Martelella mediterranea DSM 17316: one gene and its partner. The protein of the gene in region 1 interacts with the protein of each later gene in a pairwise test. Links are inferred from orthologs where the notes say so. Each region holds a gene or a part of one and is shown on either strand. Other genes may lie near its edges.

Evidence for each region.
Region 2: the proteins of hflK (region 1) and ftsH interact in binary tests that used the Escherichia coli proteins (3 or more experiments, as listed by UniProt). The link is inferred for Martelella mediterranea DSM 17316 from one-to-one orthologs.

What each region holds. Positions count from the first base shown.
Region 1 is NZ_CP020330.1:2,922,445-2,929,776, forward strand. What follows is about bases 2,229-5,082. They hold hflK (FtsH protease activity modulator HflK), read left to right. Parts: upstream 2,229-3,009; coding sequence 3,010-4,155; downstream 4,156-5,082. Other genes in these bases: Mame_RS13640 (dihydrofolate reductase), read left to right, coding at 2,350-2,865; hflC (protease modulator HflC), read left to right, coding at 4,155-5,082. In the rest of the region: Mame_RS13620 (glutathione S-transferase family protein), read right to left, coding at 1-225; Mame_RS13625 (aromatic ring-hydroxylating oxygenase subunit alpha), read right to left, coding at 222-1,055; Mame_RS13630 (Rieske (2Fe-2S) protein), read right to left, coding at 1,052-1,699; Mame_RS13635 (hypothetical protein), read right to left, coding at 1,880-2,161; more of hflC, read left to right, coding at 5,083-5,102; Mame_RS13655 (DUF2065 domain-containing protein), read left to right, coding at 5,112-5,297; Mame_RS13660 (Do family serine endopeptidase), read left to right, coding at 5,391-6,890; Mame_RS13665 (GNAT family N-acetyltransferase), read right to left, coding at 6,896-7,332.
Region 2 is NZ_CP020330.1:2,609,298-2,614,774, reverse strand. The notes cover bases 2,588-5,477. They hold ftsH (ATP-dependent zinc metalloprotease FtsH), read right to left. Parts: upstream 5,058-5,477; coding sequence 3,117-5,057; downstream 2,588-3,116. Other genes in these bases: tilS (tRNA lysidine(34) synthetase TilS), read right to left, coding at 5,163-5,477; glmM (phosphoglucosamine mutase), read right to left, coding at 2,588-2,894. In the rest of the region: Mame_RS12200 (phosphoserine transaminase), read right to left, coding at 1-190; Mame_RS12195 (hypothetical protein), read left to right, coding at 628-1,269; more of glmM, read right to left, coding at 1,536-2,587. UniProt on the Escherichia coli protein: Acts as a processive, ATP-dependent zinc metallopeptidase for both cytoplasmic and membrane proteins. Plays a role in the quality control of integral membrane proteins.

The DNA.
Region 1 (7,332 bases):
GGCCGCGATATAGGCGAGCATGGCCGAGGATTCGGTCAGCACGAGATCGCCATCCGTCAGGATCGGGAGCGTTCCCGCCGGATTGAGCTGCCGCATTTCCGGGCCGCGATGTTCCCTGCCGGGGTGAAAGTCGACCGCGCGGGTCTCAAGCGTGACGCCGGCCAGCGCCGCCATCAGCCGGACCTTGTAACAGCTTGGAGAAAGTATGTAGTCGTAGAGTTTCATTGGGCCACCAATTGCGCGCCATAGGTATAGTTGTGGCGCTTCAGCCAGCGTCTGTAGGCGATGGATGTCATGTCGGCCCGCGTCGGGATTTCCTTGCCGGGGTCAAGCGGCAGGCGCGCGGGGATCTGGTTTTCGAGGATCGAACGGTCCTGCAGGAAGATCATCTGCTGGAACTGGATCAGGTCGGTCATCGAGGAGGTGTCGTCAAACAGCGCCATCCACGGCCATACCTCGCACACTTCCTCCGTCAGCGGTTGAACGAAGAGCGCGATCACATCCCACTCGCCGGGGCGCGGCGGACAGGATTTGTAAAGCACCGAACAGGTGGGGGCGGGGACGCGGTACATATAGTCCGTGTCGATGCCGCCGCTTGCCGACTTGGCCGCCTGCGGCTGGTAGAACTTCACCTGGGTCGCCCAGACCTCGTCCTCCTCCTCGCGGATTTCGACCTTGTAGTTGAAGACTTCGGTATGCGGCTCCGCGCCGAGAATATCGGTGTGGACGAACGGGAAATGGGCGATGTCGAGAAAGTTTTCCACGGCCCTGAGCGGCGAGCACTGAACCCGGACGATCCCGACTTCGACAAGGCGGCGTTCGGGATCGTCGGCTTCCGGAATGTCGAACAGTTCGTGGTCGGGCGTGCCGAGCGAGGTCCAGACGTGGCCGTAGCGTATCCGTACCGGCAGCGCACGTCCGTCTTCGGTTGTCACCTTCGCCTCGTCAGCGCCGACGCGCGCCACGGTGATGTTCTCGCCCATCAGCATGGTGTCGCGGCGATCGAGCTGGCTGAACAGCGCGACCGGATACCATTCGTCTCGCATGGCATTCATGAGCCGGCTCCCTGGTTGCTGGCGGCTTCCGCCTTGCGGCGCAGCGTTTCCGCCTGCCGCGAGACGGCGATCCGCTGCGGGGGCGTTGCGTCGGCGGAAACGAGCACATGAATCAACGTTGCGGCTTCGCCCTGCGGGGCAAGCAGAAGACAGAAGGCGTCATCGGATGGTTTCAGCAGGCCGTCGGCATCCGCTTTTGCTTCAGTGGCCAGTTCGATGGCGGCAATGCCGGCGCTCACGCTCAGCGAGCGAAGCGGCATCAGCCCGTTCAGGGGCGGCGGCGTGCCGGCATCCTCGCCGCTCGCGATCCAGATGATGCCGTCCTGTTCGATCACGGGATAGGTTTCAACGCGGATGGTCTTTGGCGGGGTCAGATCGGGGTGGGCCGGGATGCGCAGACACTGGCCATCCTGGCCATAGCGCCAGCCATGATAAATGCAGGACAGCGCCTCGCCGCGCACGAAGCCGTGGGAAAGGCGCATGCCCCTGTGGGGACAGCGGTCGTCGGAGGCGGTCAGGCGGCCGGAGGCGCTGCGCCACAGGGCGATGGTCTTGGTCGCGAGACTGGCCGGCATCGCCGTGCTCGCGGCCAGGTCGGCCGAGAGCGCCGCCGGCGTCCATCTGCCTGTTGTCTGGGGGTGCATTTCGGGGCTTTCCAAACATTGATTTGTCATCGGCCGGCGCGCCCTTTCAACAAGTGATCGCATCGACGGCGTCTAAATTTGCACAGCAAATATGCATTGGCAAGAATGAACAAATTTGATGCAAAGGTAATTCAGGGTGCGGTCGCCGAAGCCGGGCGTCTTGAGGCATAGCTGGCCCCGTCAATGGCCGACCGGCTCATCGGATTTCGGCATGGCATTGAGCGGCAGGCATTCGATGTCTTCGACCCAGATATCGATCGGCCCCAGCGAACAGGCCATTTCCATCGCGTCGATCAGGGCAGGCGGGCCTTTGACCGCCATCTCGATGCGCTCGGGCGAGGCGGTGATGATTCGCTTCTCCAGTCCGAGCTTGCGGGCATGCCGGTCCATCCACGGGATGAAGCTGTCGGCGCCGAAACGGCCGCGCATGATGAATTTCTGTGTCTGGTCGATCTGGGTCAAAGGCGGTTCTCTGAAAGGGTCGTCGCGCCTGCCGAAGGCTTTCGGCCAGATTATGCAGTCGCGTCGTACCCGTCCAGCCCTCGCGCGGACAATCCCCCTCTTCTGGGCCCCCTCTGGCCCCCTCTGGCATTGCGCCTTGCAAGATGGGTATGGCATGAAGCGGCGAGCCGCTTTTGAGGAGCCCAATCATGGAAAAAATCGATATCGTGCTGGTCGCGGCCGTGGCCGAAAACGGGGTGATCGGCCGGGCCGGCGACATGCCCTGGCACCTGGGCTCCGATTTCAGACGCTTTCGCGCGATCACCAAAGGCAAGCCGCAGATCATGGGCCGCAAGACCTTCGAATCGATCGGCAAGCCGCTTCCCGGCCGCACCAATATCGTCGTGTCGCGCGATCCCGGCCTCGTGATCGAGGGATGCCTGACCGCGACCTCGCTGGAGGACGCGCTGGCGCTCGCCAGAAAGGACGCCGTGGAGAAGGGCGTGGACGAAATCTGCATTCAGGGCGGCGGCGAAATCTACCGGCAGGCGCTAGCACTGGCCGACCGGCTGCGCATCACCCATGTCGAGACCACGCTTGCAGGCGATACGGTGTTTCCGGAAATCGATCCCGCGCTCTGGGAGGTTGGCGAGGAGGAAAGGCTTCCCGCCGGCGAGAAGGATGACTATCCGACCTGCTACAGGGTCTATGAGCGGTGTCGTTGAACAGGAATTTACCGAGAAAACTCTTTCGTTATCACGGATCGCGTTGAAAGCGGTCGTCTGCATCCTTATAACGGGTCAAACGCCTTGCGCGTCAACGGGACCGCGCTTTGCGGTTCAGAGGAAACAAACAGTTAAGAGGTGTGGATGCCCTGGAGCAATCAGAATGGCGGCGGTCCCTGGGGAGGCGGCGGCGATAATCAGGGGCCCTGGGGCCAGGGGCCGAAGCGCCCCTCCGGCGGCGGCAATGGCGGCAACGGAAACGGCGGCCCGCCTGATATCGAGGATTTCTTCCGCAAGGGCCAGGATCAGTTCAAGGGCATGTTCCCCGGCGGTTTCAGCGCCGGCCTGATCGCGATCATCGTTCTGGTGTTGGCGGTGTTCTGGATCATGCAGTCGGTCTACACCATCCAGCCCGACCAGCGCGGCGTGGAACTGCGCTTCGGCAAGCCCAAGACGGACGTCGCCCAACCGGGTCTGCACTTCATGTTCTGGCCGTTCGAGACCGTCGAAAAGGTCGACATCACCGAACGTCGCATGAGCCTTGGCGGCGGCCGCGGAGACCCCGAGGGCATCATGTTGACCGGCGATCAGAACATCGTCGATCTCAGCTTCTCGGTGATCTACAACGTGACCGACCCCAAGAGCTTCCTGTTTGATGTCGAATCGCCCATCGAGACGCTCAATCAGGTATCGGAAAGCGCCATGCGCGAAGTTGTCGGCCGCAGGCCCGCCAACGACGTCTACCGCGAGCAGCGTGAGGCGATCGCCGTCAACGTGAAGTCGATCATTCAGGAAACGATGAACGAATACGGCGCCGGCATCACCGTCAACGCGGTGTCCTTCCAGGATGCGTCGCCGCCGCAACAGGTGGCCGATGCCTTCGACGAGGTGCAGCGCGCCGGACAGGATGCGGACCGCTTCCAGCAGGAAGCCAACCAGTATGCCAACAAGGAACTGGGCGCTGCCCGCGGTAACGCGGCCGTGGTCCGCGAGGCGGCGGCGGCCTACAAGGACCGCGTCGTCAAGGAAGCAGAGGGTGAGGCCGAGCGCTTCATCTCGATCTATGATTCCTATCGCACCGCACCTGACGTGACACGCAAGCGCCTCTATCTCGAGACCATGCAGGACGCGTTGTCGCAGTCCAAGAACGTCATCGTCGATGATGAAGGGCAGGGGGTCGTTCCCTATCTGCCGCTCGATCAGATCGACCGTGATGCGGCCCAGCGGACGCAGCGGACGCTTCCCGCATCATCCTCGACGCAGAACCTGACGCAGGGAGCGAGCCAGTAATGTCATCCAATCGTCTTCTCGCTACCCTTGCCGCCATTGGCGTCATTCTCGTGGTGCTTTACGGCTCGTTCTTCGTGGTCAATCCGCGCCAGCAGGCGATCGTCATCCGTTTCGGTGAGATCCAGCGCGTGGAGTCGGAGCCGGGAATCTATTTCAAGCTTCCCTTCTCCTTCATCGATGCCGACCGCGTTCAGTATGTCTCGAAGCAGGATCTCCGCTTTGACCTCAGCGATCTGCGTATCCAGGTCGCCGACGGCAAGTTCTACATCGTCGACGCTTTCGCGGTGTACAACATCAACGATCCCGAACGCTTCCGCGAGGCCGTTTCGGGCGACCGGACGGAGGCCGAAGGGCAGTTGCGGTCGCTGCTCGATTCGGCCCTGCGCCGGGTCTATGGCCTGCGCGGCTTCCAGGCGGCGCTTTCCTTCGAACGCGCTTCGATGATGGAGGAAGTCCAGGAACTGCTGCGCAACGACGCCGAGAAGCTCGGCATCAAGATCGTCGACGTCCGCGTTCTGCGCACCGACCTGACCCCCGAGGTCTCGGAAGATACCTATTCGCGGATGAAGTCGGAGCGTCTTGCGGAAGCCGAGGCGATCCGGGCAAACGGCCGCGAACAGGCCGAAACCCGGCGGGCCGTGGCCGATCGCCAGGTCGTCGAGATCACCTCGCAGGCGGAAAAGGAAGCCGAAATCCTGCGCGGTGAGGGCGATGGCCAACGCAACCGCATCCTTGGCGATGCCTATGGCCGCGATCCTGCCTTCTTCGCCTTCTATCGTTCGATGAACGCCTACAAGGACGTCATCAACGACAATGCGACGATGGTGCTGTCGCCGAATTCGGAGTTCTTCGAGTATTTCGGCTCCAGCGGCAGCGACGATGCGCCCGCGCCATTCGCGCCGGACGTGGAAGAGGATACGACGGAAGCTCCCGCCGGGAGCAACTGATCCATGCTGATGCAGGATATCCTGATCGGATTCGCATTCTTTCTGATCATCGAGGGGCTGGTCTATGCACTGGCCCCTTCGTTTCTTGTCTCCATGGCAAGACTGCTGCCGACTTTCTCGGAAGGCGCATTGAGGCTGGCAGGCGTTGTCGCCGTCGCGCTTGGCGTGCTGCTGGTGTTCCTGGTGCACGGGTGAGGCCGTGGGAGGCGGGCCCATCATTTTCGGAGGGTCCGGTCTCGATCTTCGCCGGAAATGCCCTATGATCTGATCATCAATGACGGAGGCTTCATGTCGAAGACAGTCGATTCCCTCTTTGTCCGCCGCCTTGCCGGTCTCGGGCTTGCTGTCGCTCTGGCCGCTTCGACGCCGCTTGCGGGTCCGGCCGGCCGGGCGGAGGCGGAAACCCTCTCCGACGTCTCGATCGCCGACATGGCCGAAAGGCTGCTGCCCTCCGTGGTCAATATCTCGATCTCGCAGGAAGGCGATGGCGACGCCGGCGATCGTCCGGTGCCCAAGGTGCCCGAAGGCCAGCCGTTCGAGGAATTCTTCGAGGACTTTTTCGACGGCGAAGGCGGGCCCGGCAGCCGGCCGGTGTCGTCGCTCGGTTCCGGCTTCATCATCGATCCGGACGGCATCATCGTCACGAACAACCACGTGATCGAGAATGCCGACACGATTTCCGTGACGCTTGCCGATGGCGAGACGCTGGACGCGACGCTGCTCGGCGTCGATGACAAGACCGATCTCGCGGTTCTCAAGGTGGAGCCCGATGCGCCGCTGCCGGCGGTGAAGTTCGGCGATTCGCGCACCGTGCGAATTGGCGAATGGGTGGTGGCGATCGGCAACCCCTTCGGTCTCGGCGGCTCGGTGACGCTCGGCATCGTCTCGGCGCGCGGGCGCGAGCTCGACGGGCCCTATGACAATTTCATCCAGACCGACGCGGCGATCAACAAGGGCAATTCCGGCGGCCCGCTGTTCAACATGGATGGCGAGGTGATCGGCATCAATACCGCGATCCTTTCGCCCTCGGGCGGCTCGATCGGCATCGGTTTTGCCGTCCCAAGCGAACTGGCGGAGAATATCGTCGATCAGCTCGTCGAGTTCGGTCAGACGCGGCGCGGCTGGATCGGCATTCGCGTGCTGGAGGTCAGCGATGACCTTGCGGCTTCGCTGGGTTCGGACGATCCATCGGGCGTCGCGGTCGGCTCGATCATCGAGGATGGACCGAGTGCCGGCGGCCCGCTTGAGGAAGGCGATATCATCCTCAGTTTCGACGGCCATCCGATCGAAAGCCCCCGCGACCTGCCGCGTTTTGTCGCCGAAAGCCGGATCGGCGAGCCGGCCGATGTCGAGATCGTGCGCGATGGCGAACGAATGACGGTTCAGGTGACGCCGCAACTGCTGGAGGAACCAGAACTGGCGGAGAGCGGGCCGGCATTGACCGATGAAGCCCTGCCGGAGGATGGCGTGCCCGATCAGCCCGGCCTGCCGGTGTCGCTCTACGGGCTGACGCTTGGCGATCTCGACGACAATGGCCGCGCGCTCTACCAGATCGACGGCGATGTCGAGGGCGTGCTGATCACCGAGGTCGAGCCGGACAGCGCCGGCGCCGACGAGGGGCTGGAGCCCGGCATGGTGATCGTGGAGGTCGAGCAGGATGCGGTTTCGACGCCGCAGGAGGTGCGCTCAAGCATCGTCAAGCTGATCTCCGAGGGCCGCCGCAGCGTGTCGCTGATGGTTGCGGCCCCGGACGGCGCGCTCAGCATTGTCAGCCTGGTGCTGGAATAGCGGACTCAGCCCTGCCAGTCGGCCTTGTGGAGACGGTAGAGCACGTGGCGTTTCAGGTGCGGATGGCTGTCCGGAATTGAAGGATGGTCGAAATCGCCCGCAAGGTCCCGCTCCATGCCCAACCGTTCCATGACCGCCGTCGAGCGGTGGTTGTCGGCGACCGCGAATGAGACGAGTTGGTCGTGGCCGCGTTCGTCGAAGGCGAGCGCGATCATGGCGCGGGCGGCCTCCGTGGCATAGCCCTTGCCCCAGTGAGCCGTCGTCATCCGCCATCCGATCTCGGGCGTGCCGTCCGGTTTTATGTCGGCGCTGTAGACCTTGTTGAGGCCGGTGAAGCCGATCACCTCGCCGTTGTCCTTCAGCTCCACGGCTGGAAAGCCATAGCCGGTGTCGGCGATCATCGCGCGGATCGTGTCGAAGAGTGCGTCGCTCTCCGCCCTGG
Region 2 (5,477 bases), 320 kb from region 1 along the record:
GAACGCCGAGGATCTCGCGGGTAAGATCGATCGCTTCCTTGAGCTTCGCCTTGCCGATTTTCGCACGGTGGGAACGGCCAAGCGGCGCATCATTGAGCGCTTCGGGCGTCCAGCCGGGACGCTTCGCACAGGGGCCGGAAGAAAAGCGGGGATTGGCCGGACGCACGTCCGGCTTGGTCATATCAGTCATAGTCTACCCTTTCAGATAGTGGCCTCTCGTTGGGGAGAGGTGTCCCGCCGTCGGATATATGGGAGACGTAGGGATTAGGCAAGGGAAAAGATGACCGGGTGATGACGGTCAGCAAGTTCGCGCGAGCGAGACACGACCATAGAGAGAGAGCAAACGGCCGGGACTGACACAACACATCACCGAATGTTCTTGTAAGGTTCACTTCATTGGCACTGGAGTAGGCAAACGCGGAAATTCACGGCATGGGACGAAATGAGAGCGATAACGACAATAATTCCCATCGGTCGCTTGAACCTGACCCAACCCTCAAAGCGATGCAGCAACACAGCCGGTCGAGAGAAAACCTCCTCTCCGCAGTTGAATTCAAATATATTGTCGATAGAGTGACGTTTACCTGGTATAACATCGGATAAACATTCATTCGAGCGGGGGATATTATGCGCCTATTGAAGCTCAACGTTACTTTATTGACTTTTTTTGCGGGATTGGTGGTTTCCGCACAAGCGTATGACACCAAGCAGACAAACCATTTTGGGTTCACAACCACGGACATCGACAACAACTTCAAAGTCGCGGCAATGTGCACTGTTTCAGGCGGGAGCAGTGAGGAATTGCTGGATTCGGCTGCTGACTGGCTGCCGGCAATCGGAAGCACCCTTATGGGCGGAATAAAATGGGCTGCGCTTGACAAGGGCGAGGTACTTTGCGGCCTTCGCCACTATGAGGGGCCCGGCGCATTCACCTTTCCAGCCGATACAAAGGGCTTCGAGCTGACAATCCGTGCCTATCAGGACGGAAATCAGATTGGCAAGGATTTGAGTCCCAGGAACGCGTGCAACAACTCATTGCCGTTTCGCGTGAATATGCTTGGCGCATGTTGGGAAAAAGGCGAGAAAAGAAGTCTGGACAGGAAGGAAGCGGACTATGTGGTCGCCTGTATCGAAACGGAAGTCCCGTCATCGAATGAGACCCTGTCCTTTCTGGTGTACGCAGGTTCTGCCCCACAGGAAATAGAGACGGAAGTCGCATCGCAAGCAACCAACGTTCTAAAAACAGGGTGCGCCCAGCGGACGTTCTGACTGTCAGAAGTGGTCTGAGACATCAAGGCCGGCTTCGAGTTGCTGGTGAGTTACTCTGCAAGATTGTTGGGCATGGTTCCGACAGGCTTACTCGTGTTATCGGCATACCGTTCTTCCACTCTTCCCTCATTGGGTAGAGCTGTTCCTCTGTCGAATACATTTGAGACGCTGGGATCAGACAAAGTCAAACATGGCATGACGTGTGGTTCGTCAATTCCGCGCAGACTCTTTCAGCGGTCAGCGGATTGTTTGTTCGGCGGCAGACCTCACGCAGCCGTGCGCACACTCGAGATCACGTCGATCAGGCCCGAGACGACGCTTTCGACCTGTGCCGGATCGTCGCCCTCGGCCATGACGCGAATCAGCGGCTCGGTGCCCGAGGGGCGGATCACCAGGCGGCCGCGGCCTTTGAGTTCGGCCTCGGCATCGGCGATCGCCTTTTTGACATTGCCGTCTTCTAGCGGCGCCGCGCCGGCGGTGATGCGGACATTGCGCAGAAGCTGCGGCACGGGGTCGAACTTGCGGCAGACCTCACTGACCGGCCTGCCCGCGCGCTTGACGGCGGCCAGCACCTGCAGCGCCGCCACCAGCCCGTCGCCGGTGGTGCCGAAATCGGACAGCACGATATGGCCGGACTGCTCGCCCCCGACATTGTAGCCGTTCTTGCGCATATGCTCGACGACGTAGCGGTCGCCGACTTTGGTGCGCACCAGGTCGAGGTTCATGCCGTTCAGATGACGCTCGAGGCCGAGATTGGACATGACGGTGGCGACAACGCCGCCGCCCTTCAATTCCTTGTCCTCGACCATGTTGCCGGCGATCACCGCCATCACCTGGTCGCCATCGATGATGCTGCCCTGCTCATCGACGATGATGACGCGGTCGGCATCGCCGTCGAGCGCGATACCGATATCGGCGCGCACCTCATGCACCTTTTCCTGCAGGGTCTTGGGATAGGTGGAGCCGCATTCCTTGTTGATGTTGAGGCCGTCCGGCTCCGTGCCGATCTCGACAACATCGGCGCCAAGCTCCCACAGCGCGGTGGGGGCCGCCTTGTAGGCCGCGCCATTGGCGCAATCGACGACGACCCTGAGGCCGTGCAGCGTGACGTCGCGCGGAAGGGTGCGCTTGACGAATTCGATATAGCGATAGATGTCGCCGTCGACGCGGCTCGCGCGGCCGATCTCGTGCGAGCGGGCAAGCTGGGCATGGAAATTGTCGCGGTCGATCAGCGCTTCGATCCGCGCCTCGATCTCGTCGGACATCTTGTAGCCGTCGGGCCCGAACAGCTTGATGCCGTTATCGGCAAAGGGGTTGTGCGAGGCCGAGATCATCACGCCGACATCGGCGCGCAGTGAGCGCGTCAGCATGGCGACGGCCGGCGTCGGGATCGGGCCGAGCAGATAGACATCGAGGCCGGCCGCGGTGAAGCCCGCCACCAGCGCATTTTCCAGCATATAGCCGGAAAGCCGCGTATCCTTGCCGATCACCACGCGGTGGGTGTGATCGCCGCGCCGGAAGATCGTGCCGACGGCGATGCCCACGCGCATCGCCAGATCCGGCGTCATTGGAAAAACATTGGACTGTCCGCGAATACCGTCGGTGCCGAAATATTTACGTGTCATGGCAATCCTCTTCAGCGCCGCGCGCGCCGCGTCGCTCCAAAGCTAAAATACAAACGAGAGTGTCTTCGCAGATTATCGCCCTCAGGGCACTTAAAATAACGTCAACACCGCTAACATGGCGTTACCGTGGCGCGATTGACCAGTAGCCCGCAAACGCCGTCCGGGACGCCCTTCCAAACGCCAACAAAAAAACCGCCGGCTTTGGGGCCGGCGGTTGAATGGTCAATTGGTCTGCGGTTCGAACCCGTCGCCCTTGCCGTCTGCCGGCGCGGGCGCGTCCTTCTTCGGCCCCATCGAGGGCACCGCGGAACCGCGTGAGGGCGGCGTGTCGTCGCCGAGATCGCGGGCGGGCTTCTCGCCCTTCAGGATCGCCTTGATCTCGTCGCCCGACAGCGTCTCATATTCGAGCAGGCCTTCGGCCAGCGCAACGAAGCCGTCGTGGTTTTCCTTCAATATGCGGGTGGCCTCGGTGTAAGCCTCGTCGATCAGGCGGCGGATTTCGCTGTCGATCTTCTGCGCCGTGGTCTCGGAGACGTTCTTCGACTGCGAGACCGAATGCCCCAGGAAGACCTCCTGCTGGTTCTCACCATAGGAGACATGTCCGAGCTCGTCGGAGAACCCCCACTGCGTCACCATAGCCCGTGCAAGCTTGGTCGCCTGCTCGATATCGGAGGATGCACCGGAGGTGATGTTGTCCTTGCCGAAGGTCAGTTCCTCGGCAACACGACCGCCCATCATGATGGCGAGGCGCGAGATCATCCACTTGTAGCTCATCGAGTAGCGGTCGCCCTCGGGAAGCTGCATCACCATGCCGAGCGCGCGGCCACGGGGAATGATGGTCGCCTTGTGTACGGGGTCGGCCACCGGCACCTTCATTGCCACGATCGCGTGGCCGGCCTCGTGATAGGCCGTCAGCTTCTTCTCGGCCTCGGTCATCGCGGTGGAACGCCGCTCGGCGCCCATCATGATCTTGTCCTTGGCGTCCTCGAATTCGGCCATGGTCACCAGACGCTTGTTGCGCCTTGCCGCCATCAGCGCCGCCTCGTTGACGAGGTTCATCAGGTCGGCACCGGAAAAGCCGGGCGTGCCGCGGGCAACGACCTTCAGGTCGACATTCGGGGCAAGCGGCGTATTGCGGGCATGAACCTTCAGGATGCGCTCGCGACCGACGATATCCGGGTTCGGTACCACGACCTGACGGTCGAAACGGCCGGGACGCAGAAGCGCGGGGTCGAGAACGTCGGGACGGTTGGTGGCGGCGATCAGGATAACACCCTCATTGGCCTCGAAGCCGTCCATCTCGACCAGCAACTGGTTCAGCGTCTGCTCGCGCTCGTCATTGCCGCCGCCGAGACCGGCGCCGCGATGACGGCCGACCGCATCGATTTCGTCGATGAAGATGATGCAGGGCGCGTTCTTCTTGGCCTGCTCGAACATGTCTCGCACACGGGATGCGCCGACACCGACGAACATTTCGACGAAGTCGGAACCGGAGATCGTGAAGAACGGCACATTGGCCTCACCGGCAACCGACCGGGCCAGCAGCGTCTTACCGGTACCGGGCGGGCCGACCAGCAGCACACCGCGCGGAATGCGTCCGCCAAGGCGCTGGAATTTCTGAGGATCGCGCAGGAATTCGACGATTTCCTCGAGATCCTGCTTGGCTTCGTCCACGCCGGCGACATCGTCAAAGGTGACTCGGCCATTGGCCTCGGTCAGAAGTTTGGCCTTGGACTTGCCGAAGCCCATCGCCCCGCGCGAGCCGCCCTGCATCTGGCGCATGAAGAACAACCAGACGCCGAGGATCAGAAGCATTGGCAGAAGCGTGCCGACATAACTCAGGATACCGCCGGAACCGTCGTTCACGGGCTTGGCATCGACCTGTACGTTGGCGCTTTCCAGCTTGGTGAGAAGGGAATCGTCGATGACCGGGGCATAGGTATGGAATGTCTTGCCGCCACCGCCGGAATAGGTGCCGGTAATGGTGTTGCCGGTAATGGTCACATCCTTGACCTTGCCGGAATCGACATCGCTGACGAATTGCGAATAAGCCACCTGCGTCGCGCCGTTATGCGACGGCGTCGACTGGAACATGCTGAACAGCGCGACCAGCAGCAACGCGATTATGGCCCACAGCGCAATATTGCGTAAGTTTGGGTTCATCAAAATCCCCGAAATCCTATAACCGGCACGGTGGTGCCGCTGAGTTAGGCCTAACATAGGGTCGCCGCCATGTCTTGCCAAGACAAGCGCATCCCAAGTTTAATATTAACCGCCGAAATAGCCGGGCGCGGGAAAACGCGAAAGGCCGAATGCCTCCGCCAGCCGGTTGGCCAGCGCCAGATCAAAACCGGGCAGATAGCGCTGGTATGGCGAGAGAATGCGGCTGATCCCGACCTCGCCCGGCAATGCGCCCTGCCCTGCGCAAGGCATGGTCAAGCGTGCCAGCTTCGACAGGCGGGAGGGAAGCGCGGCGAAGGCCTCGACAGGTTCGCCGTCAAGGCCAGCGGGGTCAATCTCAACGGTCGCTCCGGAGCGGTTTTCAATCCGCCACCGACCATCCCAAATCCGCGTCGTCCCCGG